DNA from 3 places in the Superficieibacter sp. BNK-5 genome. Region 3 is predicted to be linked to each of the others. Evidence: predicted binding sites of a transcription regulator. Region 3 holds the regulator's gene; each other region holds the start of a gene.

Region 1 (4,741 bases), 560 kb from region 3:
GTATTCGTCAACGAAACGCATTATTGCTCCTCGCCGAACAGCAGCGCGCCGACATCCGGCTCGACCTCAAACATGTTTTGCAGCGCTTCCAGGGTGTCGCGTGCTTCCGCCTCGTCAATAATACTCATCGCAAAGCCGACGTGGACCAGCACCCACTGGCCGATACGCGACTGGCCTTGTTCGTCGCAGCTGCCTACCAGCGTCAGGTCTACATCGCGCTGTACGCCGCAGACCTCGACCTTTGCCTGGTTGCCGTCAATGGCGCGGATTTGTCCGGGAACGCCTATGCACATCGCTGCGCCTCCAGCCAGTTAAGCCAGTTTTCCATGCCTTCGCCGCTGGTGGCGGAAATGAGCATAATCTCAATGGCGGGATTCACTTCACGCGCGGCGGCAATGCATTTCTCGACGTCAAAAGTAAGATAGGGCAATAAATCCACCTTGTTGAGCAGCATTAACGAGGCGGCGGCGAACATATGCGGATATTTCAGCGGTTTGTCTTCGCCTTCGGTGACTGACAGCACGGCAACTTTACCGCGCTCGCCGAGATCGAAACTGGCCGGGCAGACCAGATTGCCAACGTTTTCGATAAACAGAATGCCGCCTTTCTCCAGCGGCAGGCGCGGCGCGGCGTCGGCGATCATCTGCGCGTCGAGGTGACAGCCTTTGCCGGTATTCACCTGAATGGCGGGAGTGCCAGTGGCGCGGATGCGGGCGGCATCGTTAACCGTTTGCTGATCGCCTTCTATCACCGCGCAGGGCACCCGATCCTTCAGCCGCAGCAGCGTTTCGGTCAGGAGCGTCGTTTTACCGGAGCCGGGGCTGGAGACCAGATTGAGCACCAGTTGCCCCAGTTCGGCAAAGCGGGCGCGATTTCGCGCGGCCAGCCGGTTATTTTTATCCAGCACGTTAATTTCCACTTCCAGCATTCGCCGCTGGCTGATACCAGGCGCGTGGGTGCCTGCCTCGCCGTGGCCATAATGCAAATCGCCACCTGCTAACTGTTGAGGCTGAAAATCCGGCGTTTTAATGCCGGTGATGGTTAACGTCGGGCGGGACGCAGGCGCAAAGGGCGCGCTGCGAAACGCGGAATGCGGGTTATGTTCATCGCCCTCTATATAAAGGTTGCCTTCACCACAACCGCATGTCGTACACATAATTTACTCCTGATCGATTTCAAGGCGCTGGATCTGCAAACCATCGTCGGCCACGATGCGCAGCGCGTCGCTCTCACACTGCGGACAGCGGCGAACATGCTGCGACACCAGATGTACATACTGCTGGCAGTGTTCGCACCAGCATTCCGCCTGTTGTTCTTCAACGTGCAGTTTACAGCCTTCCGCCAGCGTGCCGCGGCAGACCAGATCAAAACAAAAGGTAAGCGCGGCAGGTTCCACGCAGGAAAACGCGCCTACTTTGAGCCAGACGCCAGTCACGCGTTTCGCGCCGTGCGACGCGGCCTGCTGTTCAATAATTTCCAGCGCCCGCTGGCAGAGGGTGATTTCGTGCATAACGCCTCCCGTACAAGATGGCCTGTTAATGCAATAACGGTGCCAGTTACTGCTAATCGATCACGCAGACTGTCGGTGACGATGTCGAGATGACGAAATGACATGTCAATATAGCGAAGACATCTATATAAAAAGTCTATAAATCATAAAGTTAAAAACTGGCATGGAAAGTGCTTATCAGGCTGGTCTCTTTTAACCGGGTAACCTGACATGACTATTTGGGAAATTAGCGAGAAAGCCGATTACATCGCTGATCGACACCGCCGCCAGCAGGATCAGTGGCGTAACTACTGTAACTCTTTGGTTCAGGGGCTAACGCTGTCCAAAGCCCGCCTGCATCATGCAATGAGCTGCGCGCCGGAAAAAGATCTCTGTTTTGTACTGTTTGAGCATTTCACGATTTACGTCACTTTGGCCGCCGGATTCAACAGCCACACCATCGAATACTACGTTGAGACAAAAGAGGGTGAAGATAAGCAGTTGATTGCACAGGCTGAATTGACCAGCGACGGCAAGGTCGATGGCCGCATTGATAGTCGGGATCGTGAACAGGTTCTTGAGCATTATCTGGACAAAATCTCTGCTGTATATGACGGCTTGTATGCCGCGGTAGAAAACGATCTTCCTGTGGATTTACGCCAACTGGTGAACAAACAGGGACAGGCCACGCTGGCCTGAAGTTACGCATGTCGACAGGTGTCGAAAATGACATCTGTCGCCATGATTTCGTCAAAAATGACTATCACCTGAGGAATGCCTGGTGAATCGTTTTGTAATTGCTGACTCCACCGTCTGCATCGGCTGCCGCACCTGTGAGGCGGCTTGTGCAGAAACGCATCGTCAGCACGGCCTGCAAGCCATGCCGCGCCTGCGAGTGATGCGTAATGAAAAAGAATCTGCTCCGCAGGTATGCCACCACTGCGAAGACGCACCGTGCGCCGGAGTGTGTCCGGTCAACGCGATTACGCGTGTTGACGGTGCGGTACAGCTGAATGAGAGCTTGTGCGTAAGCTGCAAACTGTGCGGTATCGCCTGCCCGTTCGGCGCGATTGAATTTTCCGGCAGCCGACCGCTGCATATCCCGGCCAATGCTAATACGCCGAAAGCGCCGCCAGCACCTCCCGCGCCAGCACGCGTCAGTACGCTGCTGGACTGGGTACCGGGCGTGCGCGCCATTGCCGTGAAGTGCGATCTGTGCAGTTTCGACGAGCAGGGACCCGCCTGCGTAAGAACCTGTCCAACCAAAGCGCTGATGCTGGTAAACAACCGCGACATTACGCTTGCCAGCAAGCGTAAACGTGCGCTGACCATTAATACCGACTTCGGCGATCTGTCGCTGTTTCAGTCGCAGAGCGGGGAGGCGAAATGAACGCGGCGTCTTTAGTTAGCCAGGCGGTGCTCTGGTATGTCGCCAGCGCGGTGCTGGCGTTTGTGTTTTGCCGCTGGAAAGCGTTAAGCGGTGCGATTACCGGTATTGGCGGCGCGGTGGCGAGCGCGATGACAGCGGTAGCCGGGTTTATGACGCTGATCGCCTGGATATCCGCTGGTGCGGAAGGCGTGTGGAATGACATCGTCATCCCCGTTGTTCACGTAAACCTGCATCTGACAGGAATCAGCGCCGTGTGGCTGGTGGCGCTTGGCTTATCAGCGCTGTTCGTCAGCATATTTAACATTAGCTGGCATCATCATCCGCAGGCGAAATCTAACGGCTTGCTGATCAATGTGCTGATGGCCGCTGCCGTGTGCGCAGTCACCTCAAAAAATCTGGGTACGCTGGTGGTCATGGCCGAAATTATGGCGCTGTGCGCCGCCTTTCTGACTGGCTGTATGCAATCCGGCAAGTTGTGGTTTGTGCTGGGACGGCTGGGCACCATCCTGCTGGTGATAGCCTGCTGGCTGGCATGGCAGCGCTATGGTTCGCTGAATTTCGGCATTATTCACTCACGTGTTTTACAGCAACCGTTGGGCAGCGATATCTGGCTGCTGGGGGTTATTGGATTTGGCCTGCTGGCAGGGGTGATCCCGTTACATGGCTGGGTACCCCAGGCTCACGCCAATGCCAGCGCATCCGCGGCTGCCCTGTTTTCAACGGTGGTGATGAAAGTAGGCCTGTTTGGGATACTGGTATTTTCAACGCTGGAAATCAATGTGCCGCTATGGTGGGGTGTCGCGCTGCTTGTTCTGGGCATGTTGACTGCGTTTGTCGGCGGCCTGTATGCGCTGATGGAACATAATATTCAGCGTCTGCTGGCATATCATACCCTGGAAAACATCGGCATTATTTTGCTGGGTTTTGGGGTTGGCGTGACGGGAATAGCATTACGCTCACCGCTGATGACGGTGCTGGGTTTTACCGGCGGACTCTATCACCTGGTCAACCACAGTCTGTTCAAAACGACGCTGTTCCTTGGCGCGGGCGCGGTATGGTTCCGCACCGGCCATCGCGACATCGAAAAACTTGGTGGTATCGGCAAAAAAATGCCGCTGATTTCACTGGCGATGCTGGTGGGGCTAATGGCGATGGCCGCGCTGCCACCGCTGAACGGCTTTGCGGGCGAGTGGGTGATCTATCAATCCTTCTTCAAACTCAGCAGCAGTAACGTCTTTATTGGCCGCCTGCTTGGTCCGTTGCTGGCGGTAGGGCTGGCGATCACCGGTGCGTTAGCCGTGATGTGTATGGCGAAAGTCTACGGCGTCACTTTCCTCGGCGCGCCGCGCACGAAGGAAGCGGAAAATGCGACCTCCGCACCGTGGCTGATGACTGCCAGCGTGGTACTGGCGGCGCTGTGCTGCATCGTGGGCGGGGTGGCTGCGCCATGGCTGCTGCCGCTCATCGGAAATCTCTTCCGGTTGAATGCCGAGCCTACAACCTCCGTGGTTTCACAGCCGATGATCGCCCTGCTACTGATCGCCTGTCCGCTGCTGCCGTTCATCATCATGCTGATCTTCAAACGCGACCGCCTGGCGAACCGTTCTCGCGGCCCGGCCTGGGTCTGCGGCTACGATCACGAGCAAGCAATGGTGATTACCGCCCACGGTTTTGCCATGCCGGTGAAAGAAGCGTTTGCGCCGGTGCTTAAGCTGCGCAAATGGCTGAATCCGGTGCGCTTTATCCCCGGCTGGCAGTGCGACTGCTCCGCTATTTTGTTCCGCCGCATTGCGCTGGTTGAACTGGCGGTGCTGGTCGTCGTTGTGGTTACGCGAGGAGCCTGAAAATGACCTATGTTCTTG
Region 2 (4,741 bases), 590 kb from region 3:
TGCCGGCCCGGCAAAAATCCATCGCCAGTTCGGTGCCGATCAGTCCGCTGCCAACAATCAGCACCCGTTTCGCGTCGCGCAGCGTGGTTTGCGCCGCGCGATACTCCTGCTGGCTATTGAGCGTGAGCATCAGTTCATGGCCGGACACCGGCGGCACGAAGGCCGCCGCCCCGGTCGCCAGCACCAGCTTGTCGTACTGCCACTGGCGATCCTGACTCAACACACGGTGATTCGCCGCGTCGATATCGGTAATGCGGGTATGCGGAAACAGGCGCAGGTCGTACTGCTCGGCAAACTCACCTGCCGTTTGCAGCGTCAATTCGTCGGCGTGCAGGCCCCGGCTGATCACATGGCTGAGATCCGGTTTGTTGTACTCATCCATGCTGTCTGCCGCAATCAGCGTTAACGGTACGCTGGCGTCCTGCTTGCGAATATTTTTCACCAGCTGACGGGCCGCAAAGCCCGAGCCGATAATCACTATGCCGTGGTTCATACCGCCTCCGTCGCCAGTTCGTCGAAGACCTCTTTACCTAATGAGCATTCCGGGCACAGGAAATCCTCCGGCACGTCGCTCCACGGCGTACCGGGCGCGACATTCTGCATCGGTTCGCCGGTTTGCGGATCGTAGATCCACTGGCACACGCTGCACTGCATGCACGGGCCAGGGTCGGCTGCGGCAGCCGCGGCGCAGGCGCACTCCTCCTGCGGCGGAGTAATAACCGGTTTGGCTTCCGGCAGCGGAGCGAGCGCCCACTGGCGGGCGATATCGCGACCATGCTGACGGCACACTTCCAGCGCGTCGAGGTCCGGACGCCATTTGGCTTTCAGGCTGAGGGACATTTCCAGACCGGCATCCTGCAAACGGGTGGAGAGACGATCCACCGCGCCGCCGCTCCAGCCGTGAGAGCCAAAGGCGCTGGCGCGTTTGTTGCGAAAACGCAGGCCGGTGATCTCTTCGACCAGCCCGGCAATTTTCGGCATCATCACGTTATTCATCGTGGAGGTGCCCACCAGCACGCCTTTTGAGCGGAAGACGTTGGTCAGGATTTCGTTTTTATCGCTGCGGGCGACGTTAAAGATTTTGACCGCCACGTTAGGGTCCACTTCGTTGATACCCTGGGCGATGGCATCCGCCATCATGCGGGTGTTGTTCGACATGGTGTCGTAGAAAATGGTGATCCGATCTTCCTGATAATCCGCCGCCCATTTCAGGTACAGTTCAACGATCTGCGTCGGGTTGTCGCGCCATACCACGCCGTGCGAGGTGGCAATCATATCGACCGGCAGGTTAAAGCCGAGGATTTCAGTAATTTTGGGCGTCACCAGGCGGCTGAAAGGCGTCAGGATATTGGCGTAGTAGCGCTGGCACTGTTCGAACAGCTCGGTCTGATCGACTTCATCATTAAACAGGCGTTCGTCGCAGTAGTGCTGGCCAAAGGCGTCGTTGCTGAACAGCACCGCGTCGCCGGTCATATAGGTCATCATGCTGTCCGGCCAGTGCAGCATCGGCGTTTCAACAAAGATCAGCTGCTTGTCGTTGCCGATATCCAGCGCATCACCGGTTTTCACCACGTTGAAGTTCCACTCCGGGTGATGATGGTGGCCGTTAATGGAGTCAATCGCGTTGGCGGTACAGTAAATCGGGGTATCCGGAATATAAGACATCAGTTCGGTCAGCGCACCGGCGTGGTCTTCTTCCGCGTGGTTAATCACGATGTAATCGATTTTCGCCAGATCGATCTCCGCCCGCAGGTTCTGCACGAACTCGCGGCTGAATTTGTGATCCACGGTATCGATCAGAACGTTTTTCCCTTCCTGAATCAGATAACTGTTGTAGCTGCTGCCGCGCAGCGTTTTATATTCGGTGCCATGAAAATCACGCACTTCCCAGTCACGTTGCCCAACCCACTGAATATTATTTTTTACCAGAATAGTCATCACAACCTCTATCGTAAGCCAAATATTTATCAAAGATGTATAGCTATAATCAATAAGTGTGCCAGTTTTTAACCACTTGTTTTTAATAATAAATATATTTAATGCTTGTATTTTGAATGTCAAAATGACTATCATCATGACTGTCAATATGACAAAGATGATAGTCAAAAAGACAATGAGGTGGCATGGGCTTTTCGGTTGAGGTACTGGCGAAGATCGCCATCGAGTTACAGCGCGATATCGGCCATCAGGATCGTTTTGCACGACTGATCGCCACGCTGCGTCAGGCGCTGGGCTGCGATGCCTCGGCGCTGCTGCGCTATGAGGCGCACCAGTTTATCCCGCTGGCGATCGACGGGCTGGCGCAGGATGTGCTCGGGCGGCGGTTTGCGCTGGCCGGGCATCCGCGTCTGGAAGCGATTGCCCGCGCGGGCGACGTAGTGCGGTTCCCGGCAGACAGCGATTTGCCCGACCCTTACGATGGTCTGATCCCCGGTCAGGAGAGTCTGAAGGTACACGCCTGCGTCGGACTGCCGCTGTTTGCCGGGCAAAATCTGATTGGCGCGCTGACCCTCGACGGCATGTCCGCCGACCGCTTCGATAATTTCAGCGATGAAGAGTTGCGGCTGATCGCCGCGCTGGTGGCGGGCGCGCTGAATAATGCGCTCCTGATTGCCCAGCTTGAAAGCCAGAACGTGTTGCCGGGCGAGACGCGCGGTTACGGACAGACGGCGGGGCAGCAGATGATCGGCCTGTCGGACAAGATGACGCAACTGAAAAAAGAGATCGCGATTGTGGCGGCCTCCGATCTTAACGTGCTGATTGGCGGGGAAACCGGTACGGGTAAAGAGCTGGTGGCGAAAGCCATCCACGAAGGATCGCCGCGCGGGGCCAGCCCGCTGGTCTACCTTAACTGCGCAGCGCTGCCGGAGAGCGTGGCGGAAAGCGAACTGTTCGGGCATGTAAAGGGGGCATTTACTGGTGCGATCAGCAACCGCAGCGGTAAATTTGAGATGGCGGATAACGGCACCCTGTTCCTCGATGAAATTGGCGAGCTGTCGCTGGCGTTGCAGGCCAAGCTGCTTCGCGTATTACAGTATGGCGATATTCAGCGGGTCGGCGACGATCGCAGCCTGCGGGTTGACGTGCGCGTGCTGGCGGCGACCAACCGCGATCTGCGTGAAGAGGTGCTGGCCGGACGTTTTCGCGCCGACCTGTTTCATCGGCTGAGCGTCTTTCCGCTTTCGGTGCCGCCGCTGCGCGAAAGGGGAGACGACGTGGTGCTGCTGGCGGGCTATTTTTGCGAGCAGTGCCGCGCCCGGCTTGGGCTGTCGCGGGTCGTGTTAAGCCCCGGCGCGCGGGCGCATCTGCTGAGCTACGGCTGGCCGGGCAACGTGCGCGAACTGGAGCACGCCATCCACCGGGCAGTAGTGCTGGCGCGGGCCGCAAGAACGGGGGAAGAGGTCGTGCTGGAGGCGCAGCATTTTGCGCTGCATGATGAACCAGCCGCGCCCGCCGCCGCCAGCGTTCAGCCACCGACCGCTGGCGCGAATCTGCGTGATGCCACCGAACGCTTTCAGCGGGAGTTGATTACCCGCGCGCTGGGGCAAAGTGAGGGAAACTGGGCGGCCAGCGCCAGGCTGTTGGAAACGGACGTCGCCAACCTGCACCGGCTGGCGAAGCGCCTCGGACTAAAAGCCTAGAGGATGCCGGCCTGATAGAAATCCTGAAGGTTAATCGCGCCGGTGAGCTTGCCCTGCGCGTCCACCACCGGCGCGGCGGTAATTTTGCGCTTCATCAGGATCTCTTTAGCATCAACGGCGCGGCTGTCGGCCTGCAGCGTAATACCGCCCCGGGTCATCGCTCCACCGACTTCAGCGGTTAACGCACCGCCGCCTACCAGCCAGCGACGCAGATCGCCATCGGTAAACACGCCCTGTACCTGTGCGTCGTCGTCGCAGACCGCCACCAGCCCAAGCCCGGTACGGCTGAGTTCCATCATCGCGTCCATCACGCTGGTGGTCAGTTTCACCTGCGGGATTGCCGCGTCACGGCGCATCAGATGGTGGACCTTATTCAGCAACCGTGCGCCCAGCGCACCCGCCGGATGCGAACGGGCAAAGTCTTCCTCGTTAAAACCGCGTGCCTGCATTACCGCCATCGCCAGCGCATCGCCCATCATCAGGGTATTGACCGTGCTGGAGGTGGGGGCAAGATGCATTGGGCAGGCTTCGCGCTCGACGGAAATATCCAGCACCGCCGAGGCCGCCAGCGCCAGCGGCGAGCGGGATTTGCCGGTCATCGCCAGTAGCGTCACCGCCTTTTCCTGTAAGCGCGGGATAATCAGATCCAGCTCTTTGGCGCTGCCGGAATAGGAGATAAACAGCAGCACGTCGCGGCTTTCGATCATCCCCAGATCGCCGTGCAGCGCTTCCGCCGGGTGAACAAAAAAAGCCGGCGTGCCGGTGCTGGCGAGCGTTGCGGCGATTTTTTTACCAATATGCCCCGATTTGCCCATCCCGGAAACAATCACTTTTCCGGCGCAGTGGATAATAGTATTGGCGGCGCGAATAAAATCCTCGCCCAGCCGATCGGCGAGGCGGCTGGCTTCCTGTAGCTCCAGCTGTAACGTCTGACGGCCCGCGTCCAACAGAAACTCACTCATGCTCTTCTCCGGTAATAATCACTTCAACGCCTTTTTCTTCCAGCGCCTGCCGAAACGCCGGGGTAATGCCCGCGTCGGTGATCAGTTTATTAACGCGTTCCAGACCACAGACGATGTTGGGGCTTTTGCGGCCAAACT
Region 3 (4,741 bases):
TCCGTATTCGCCCTGGCACACTGGCGGTGGATGCGCTGAACCTGATGCAGTCCCGTCACATCACCTGCGTCATGGTTGCCGATGGCGAGCAGTTGCTGGGTGTGATACATATGCATGATTTGCTGCGCGCTGGCGTAGTGTAAGAAAGGATAAAAGAATGAGTAATGCTGGTGCCTCTGTGGCAACCTGCTATGGGCCGGTGAGTTCACAGATGCTGGAGCAGGCAAAAAAAATCCGCCTGTTAATCCTTGATGTGGACGGCGTGCTTTCCGACGGGCTGATCTATATGGGCAATAATGGCGAAGAGTTAAAGGCGTTTAACGTGCGTGACGGCTACGGCATACGTTGCGCCCTCACCTCCGGTATTGATGTTGCCATTATTACCGGGCGAAAAGCTAAACTGGTAGAAGACCGTTGCGCCACGCTCGGCATTACGCATCTTTATCAGGGGCAGTCGGATAAACTGCTGGCCTATCGCGAACTGCTGGAAAAACTGGCGCTGTCGCCGGATCAGGTCGCCTATGTGGGCGACGATCTGATCGACTGGCCAGTGATGGCCGAAATTGGGCTAAGCGTTGCGGTGGCGGATGCCCACCCGTTGTTGATCCCGCGGGCAGATTATATCACGCGCATTAACGGTGGACGCGGAGCGGTACGCGAGGTCTGCGATTTGCTACTATTGGCGCAGGGCAAGCTTGATGAAGCCAAAGGGCAATCGATATGAGTAAAACCAGACGTTGGGTTATCCTTCTGCTGTCGCTGATCGCACTGATTTTAATCGGTGTGAATCTGGTGAGCAAAGATGACACCGGAGAAAGCGTGGTGTCGTCAAATGACCCAACCTACCGGAGTGAGCATACCGATACCGTGGTATACAGCCCGGAAGGCGCGCTCAATTATCATCTGATCGCGCAGCACGTGGAGTATTTTTCCGACCAGGCAATTACCTGGTTTACGCAGCCGCTGCTGACGACGTATGACACCAATAAAACCGAAACCTGGTCTGTAAAAGCGGATAAAGCGAAGCTGACTAATGACCGGATGCTGTATCTTTACGGCCACGTTGAGGTAAACGCCCTGACACCGGACGCTCAACTACGCAAAATTACGACGGATAACGCCAAAATCAACCTGATCACGCAGGATGTGACCTCTGATGATTTAGTGACGTTATACGGCACGACATTTAATTCCAGCGGCCTGAAAATGCGCGGAAATTTACGCAACAAAACCGCCGAGCTGATTGAAAAGGTTAGAACCTCATATGAAATCCAAAACACACAAACTCAGCCTTAAGCTTGTACTGACCAGTGCGCTTCTGGCCGCCAGTCTTCCCGCGCTGGCGAAAACGGGCGATACCGATCAGCCCATTCATATTGAGTCCGATCAGCAGTCGCTGGATATGCAGGGCAATATCGTCACCTTCACCGGTAACGTCATCGTTACTCAGGGGACGATCAAACTTAATGCCGAAAAAGTGGTTGTTACCCGTCCTGGCGGTGAGAAAGGCAAAGAAGTGATCGACGGCTACGGTAATCCGGCAACCTTCTACCAGATGCAGGACAACGGCAAACCGGTTAAAGGCCGCGCGTCGCAGATGCACTACGAGCTGCAAAATGATTTCGTGGTTCTCACCGGCAACGCGTTCCTTGAGCAGGTCGACAGCAATATTAAAGGCGACAAAATTACCTATCTGGTGAAAGAGCAGAAAATGCAGGCGTTCAGCGAAAAAGGCAAACGCGTCACCACCGTGCTGGTACCGTCGCAACTGCAAGATAAAAGCAACAATCAGACCCCGGCTCAGAAAAAGAGTAACTAATCCAATATGGCAACATTAACTGCAAAGAACCTTGCGAAGGCCTATAAAGGCCGCCGGGTGGTGGAAGACGTTAGTCTGACCGTAAAATCCGGTGAGATTGTCGGGTTACTTGGCCCTAACGGTGCGGGTAAAACCACCACATTCTATATGGTCGTGGGTATCGTCTCGCGCGATGCGGGCAATATCATTATCGACGATGAAGACATCAGCCTGCTGCCGCTTCACGCCCGTGCGCGTCGCGGCATCGGTTATTTGCCGCAGGAAGCGTCCATTTTCCGCCGCCTCAGCGTGTTTGATAACCTGATGGCCGTCCTGCAAATTCGCGACGATCTGACCTCAGAACAGCGGGAAGACCGCGCGAACGAGCTGATGGAAGAGTTTCATATCGAGCATCTGCGTGACAGCCTCGGCCAGGCCCTTTCCGGTGGTGAACGTCGCCGCGTGGAAATCGCCCGTGCGCTGGCAGCGAATCCTAAATTTATCCTGCTGGATGAACCGTTTGCGGGCGTTGACCCGATTTCCGTTATCGATATCAAACGCATTATCGAGCACCTGCGCGACAGCGGCCTCGGCGTTCTGATCACCGATCACAACGTGCGTGAAACGTTAGCCGTCTGTGAACGAGCGTACATCGTGAGTCAAGGCCATCTGATCGCCCACGGTACGCCAGACGAAATCCTTAAAGACGAACAAGTTAAGCGCGTGTATCTTGGGGAAGACTTCAGACTCTGATACGGTGTAGACACTTCCTCATTCATGGTGCGACCTGAAGGATGAAGTGTAAAAAGTCAGTGATCTCAACTCGGGAGAAAATCGCTCTGAATATGAAGCAAGGTTTGCAATTAAGGTTTAGTCAACAGCTTGCCATGACGCCGCAGCTGCAACAGGCCATCCGCTTGCTGCAACTGTCGACGCTGGAATTACAGCAAGAACTCCAACAGGCACTGGAAAGTAATCCACTGCTTGAGCAAACCGATCTTCACGATGAGATAGACGCCAAAGAATCTCCGGACAACGAAGCGCTGGACAGCGTTGACGCGCTGGAACAAAAAGATATGCCGGAGGAGCTTCCTCTGGACGCCAGCTGGGATGAAATCTACACCGCCGGCACCCCTTCCGGTAACGGCGTGGACTATCAGGATGACGAACTGCCCGTTTATCAGGGCGAAACCACCCAGTCGCTTCAGGATTACCTGATGTGGCAGGTCGAGCTGACCCCCTTCTCCGACACCGATCGCGCGATTGCGACCTCGATTGTCGATGCGGTTGACGACACCGGTTATCTGACTATCTCCGTTGAAGACATCCTCGAAAGCATGGGTGATGGCGATATCGGTCTGGACGAAGTGGAAGCCGTGCTAAAGCGCGTACAGCGGTTCGATCCGGTTGGCGTCGCCGCGAAAGATCTGCGCGACTGCCTGCTAATCCAGCTCTCACAGTTTACCAAAACGCCCCCCTGGATCGCCGAAGCGCAACTGATCATCAGCAACCATCTCGATCTGCTCGCCAACCATGATTTTCGCACTCTGATGCGCGTGACGCGCCTGAAGGAAGAGGTGCTGAAAGAGGCGGTGAATCTTATTCAGTCGCTGGATCCGCGTCCGGGTCAGTCGATCCAGACCGGCGAGCCGGAATATGTCATTCCGGATGTGCTGGTACGCAAAGTCAGCGGTCACTGGGTGGTCGAGCTGAATTCCGACAGCATTCCGCGTTTGCAGATCAATCAGCACTACGCGGCGATGGGCGGCAGCACCCGTAACGATGCGGATAACCAGTATATCCGCAGCAATCTTCAGGAAGCGAAATGGCTGATTAAAAGCCTGGAGAGCCGCAACGACACCCTACTGCGCGTCAGCCGCTGTATCGTCGAGCAGCAGCAGGCGTTCTTTGAACAGGGCGAAGAATATATGAAACCGATGGTGCTGGCCGATATCGCCCAGGCCGTCGAGATGCATGAATCCACCATTTCCCGTGTGACCACCCAGAAGTATCTGCACAGTCCGCGAGGCATTTTTGAACTGAAATATTTTTTCTCCAGCCATGTGAATACCGAAGGCGGCGGCGAAGCCTCGTCGACGGCGATCCGCGCGCTGGTGAAAAAGTTGATCGCTGCGGAAAATCCCGCCAAACCGCTGAGCGACAGCAAGCTAACGACCATGCTGTCGGATCAGGGGATTATGGTGGCACGCCGCACCGTTGCGAAGTATCGAGAGTCTTTATCCATTCCGCCGTCTAACCAGCGTAAACAGCTGGTGTGACCTAACCGATAAGGAAGACACTATGCAGCTCAACATCACTGGACACAATGTCGAGATTACTGACGCACTCCGCGATTTTGTCAGCACGAAATTTGCTAAGCTGGAGCAGTATTTTGACCGCATCAATCAGGTCTACATTGTGTTAAAAGTGGAGAAAGTGACTCACATTTCGGATGCCACCCTGCATGTCAACGGGGGGGAAATTCATGCCAGTGCGGAAGGGCAGGACATGTACGCGGCTATCGACGGTTTAATTGATAAACTGGCGCGACAGCTAACCAAACATAAAGATAAACTGAAACAACATTGATTGTCCCGGTGCTCGCCTGATGTCACGTAGTGCGTCAGGCGACGCTTAGGTGAAATTATGATAAATAATGATTCAGCTCTACAACTAAGCACTGTCCTTAACCAGGAATGTACCCGCAGTAACGTTCACTGCCAGAGCAAAAAGCGTGCGCTGGAAATTATCAGTGAGCTGGCAGCAAAGCAGCTGAGCCTGCCACCGCAGGTAGTCTTTGAGGCGATCCTCACCCGTGAAAAGATGGGGAGTACCGGTATCGGTAATGGCCTCGCCATTCCACATGGCAAGCTGGAAGAAGACACGTTGCGTGCGGTTGGGGTCTTTGTGCAACTGGAAACGCCGATTGCCTTCGATGCCATT

What was found. Region 3 encodes sigma-54, which starts transcription at its own class of promoters, with help from an activator protein. Its sites were predicted from a motif close to GTTGGCACANNTTTCGCTNT; they were not measured.
Region 1: a site for sigma-54 is predicted at 1,538-1,557, ahead of hypA (hydrogenase maturation nickel metallochaperone HypA). Genes of this name have one in related genera too.
Region 2: a site for sigma-54 is predicted at 1,985-2,004, ahead of norV (anaerobic nitric oxide reductase flavorubredoxin). Genes of this name have one in related genera too.

What each region holds. Positions count from the first base shown of each region.
Region 1 is NZ_CP179893.1:139,625-144,365, reverse strand. It holds gene hypD (hydrogenase formation protein HypD) at 1-21, opposite strand, end outside; gene ACMGGS_RS00760 (HypC/HybG/HupF family hydrogenase formation chaperone) at 21-293, opposite strand; gene hypB (hydrogenase nickel incorporation protein HypB) at 284-1,156, opposite strand; gene hypA (hydrogenase maturation nickel metallochaperone HypA) at 1,160-1,510, opposite strand; gene hycA (formate hydrogenlyase regulator HycA) at 1,721-2,188, shown strand; gene ACMGGS_RS00740 (4Fe-4S dicluster domain-containing protein) at 2,271-2,879, shown strand; gene hycC (formate hydrogenlyase subunit 3) at 2,876-4,723, shown strand; gene ACMGGS_RS00730 (respiratory chain complex I subunit 1 family protein) at 4,726-4,741, shown strand, end outside.
Region 2 is NZ_CP179893.1:118,853-123,593, reverse strand. It holds gene norW (NADH:flavorubredoxin reductase NorW) at 1-493, opposite strand, end outside; gene norV (anaerobic nitric oxide reductase flavorubredoxin) at 490-1,938, opposite strand; gene norR (nitric oxide reductase transcriptional regulator NorR) at 2,124-3,641, shown strand; gene gutQ (arabinose-5-phosphate isomerase GutQ) at 3,638-4,603, opposite strand; gene srlR (glucitol operon DNA-binding transcriptional repressor SrlR) at 4,596-4,741, opposite strand, start outside.
Region 3 is NZ_CP179893.1:704,467-709,207, forward strand. It holds gene kdsD (arabinose-5-phosphate isomerase KdsD) at 1-143, shown strand, start outside; gene kdsC (3-deoxy-manno-octulosonate-8-phosphatase KdsC) at 158-724, shown strand; gene lptC (LPS export ABC transporter periplasmic protein LptC) at 721-1,296, shown strand; gene lptA (lipopolysaccharide ABC transporter substrate-binding protein LptA) at 1,265-1,819, shown strand; gene lptB (LPS export ABC transporter ATP-binding protein) at 1,826-2,551, shown strand; gene rpoN (RNA polymerase factor sigma-54) at 2,644-4,077, shown strand; gene hpf (ribosome hibernation promoting factor) at 4,100-4,387, shown strand; gene ptsN (PTS IIA-like nitrogen regulatory protein PtsN) at 4,445-4,741, shown strand, end outside.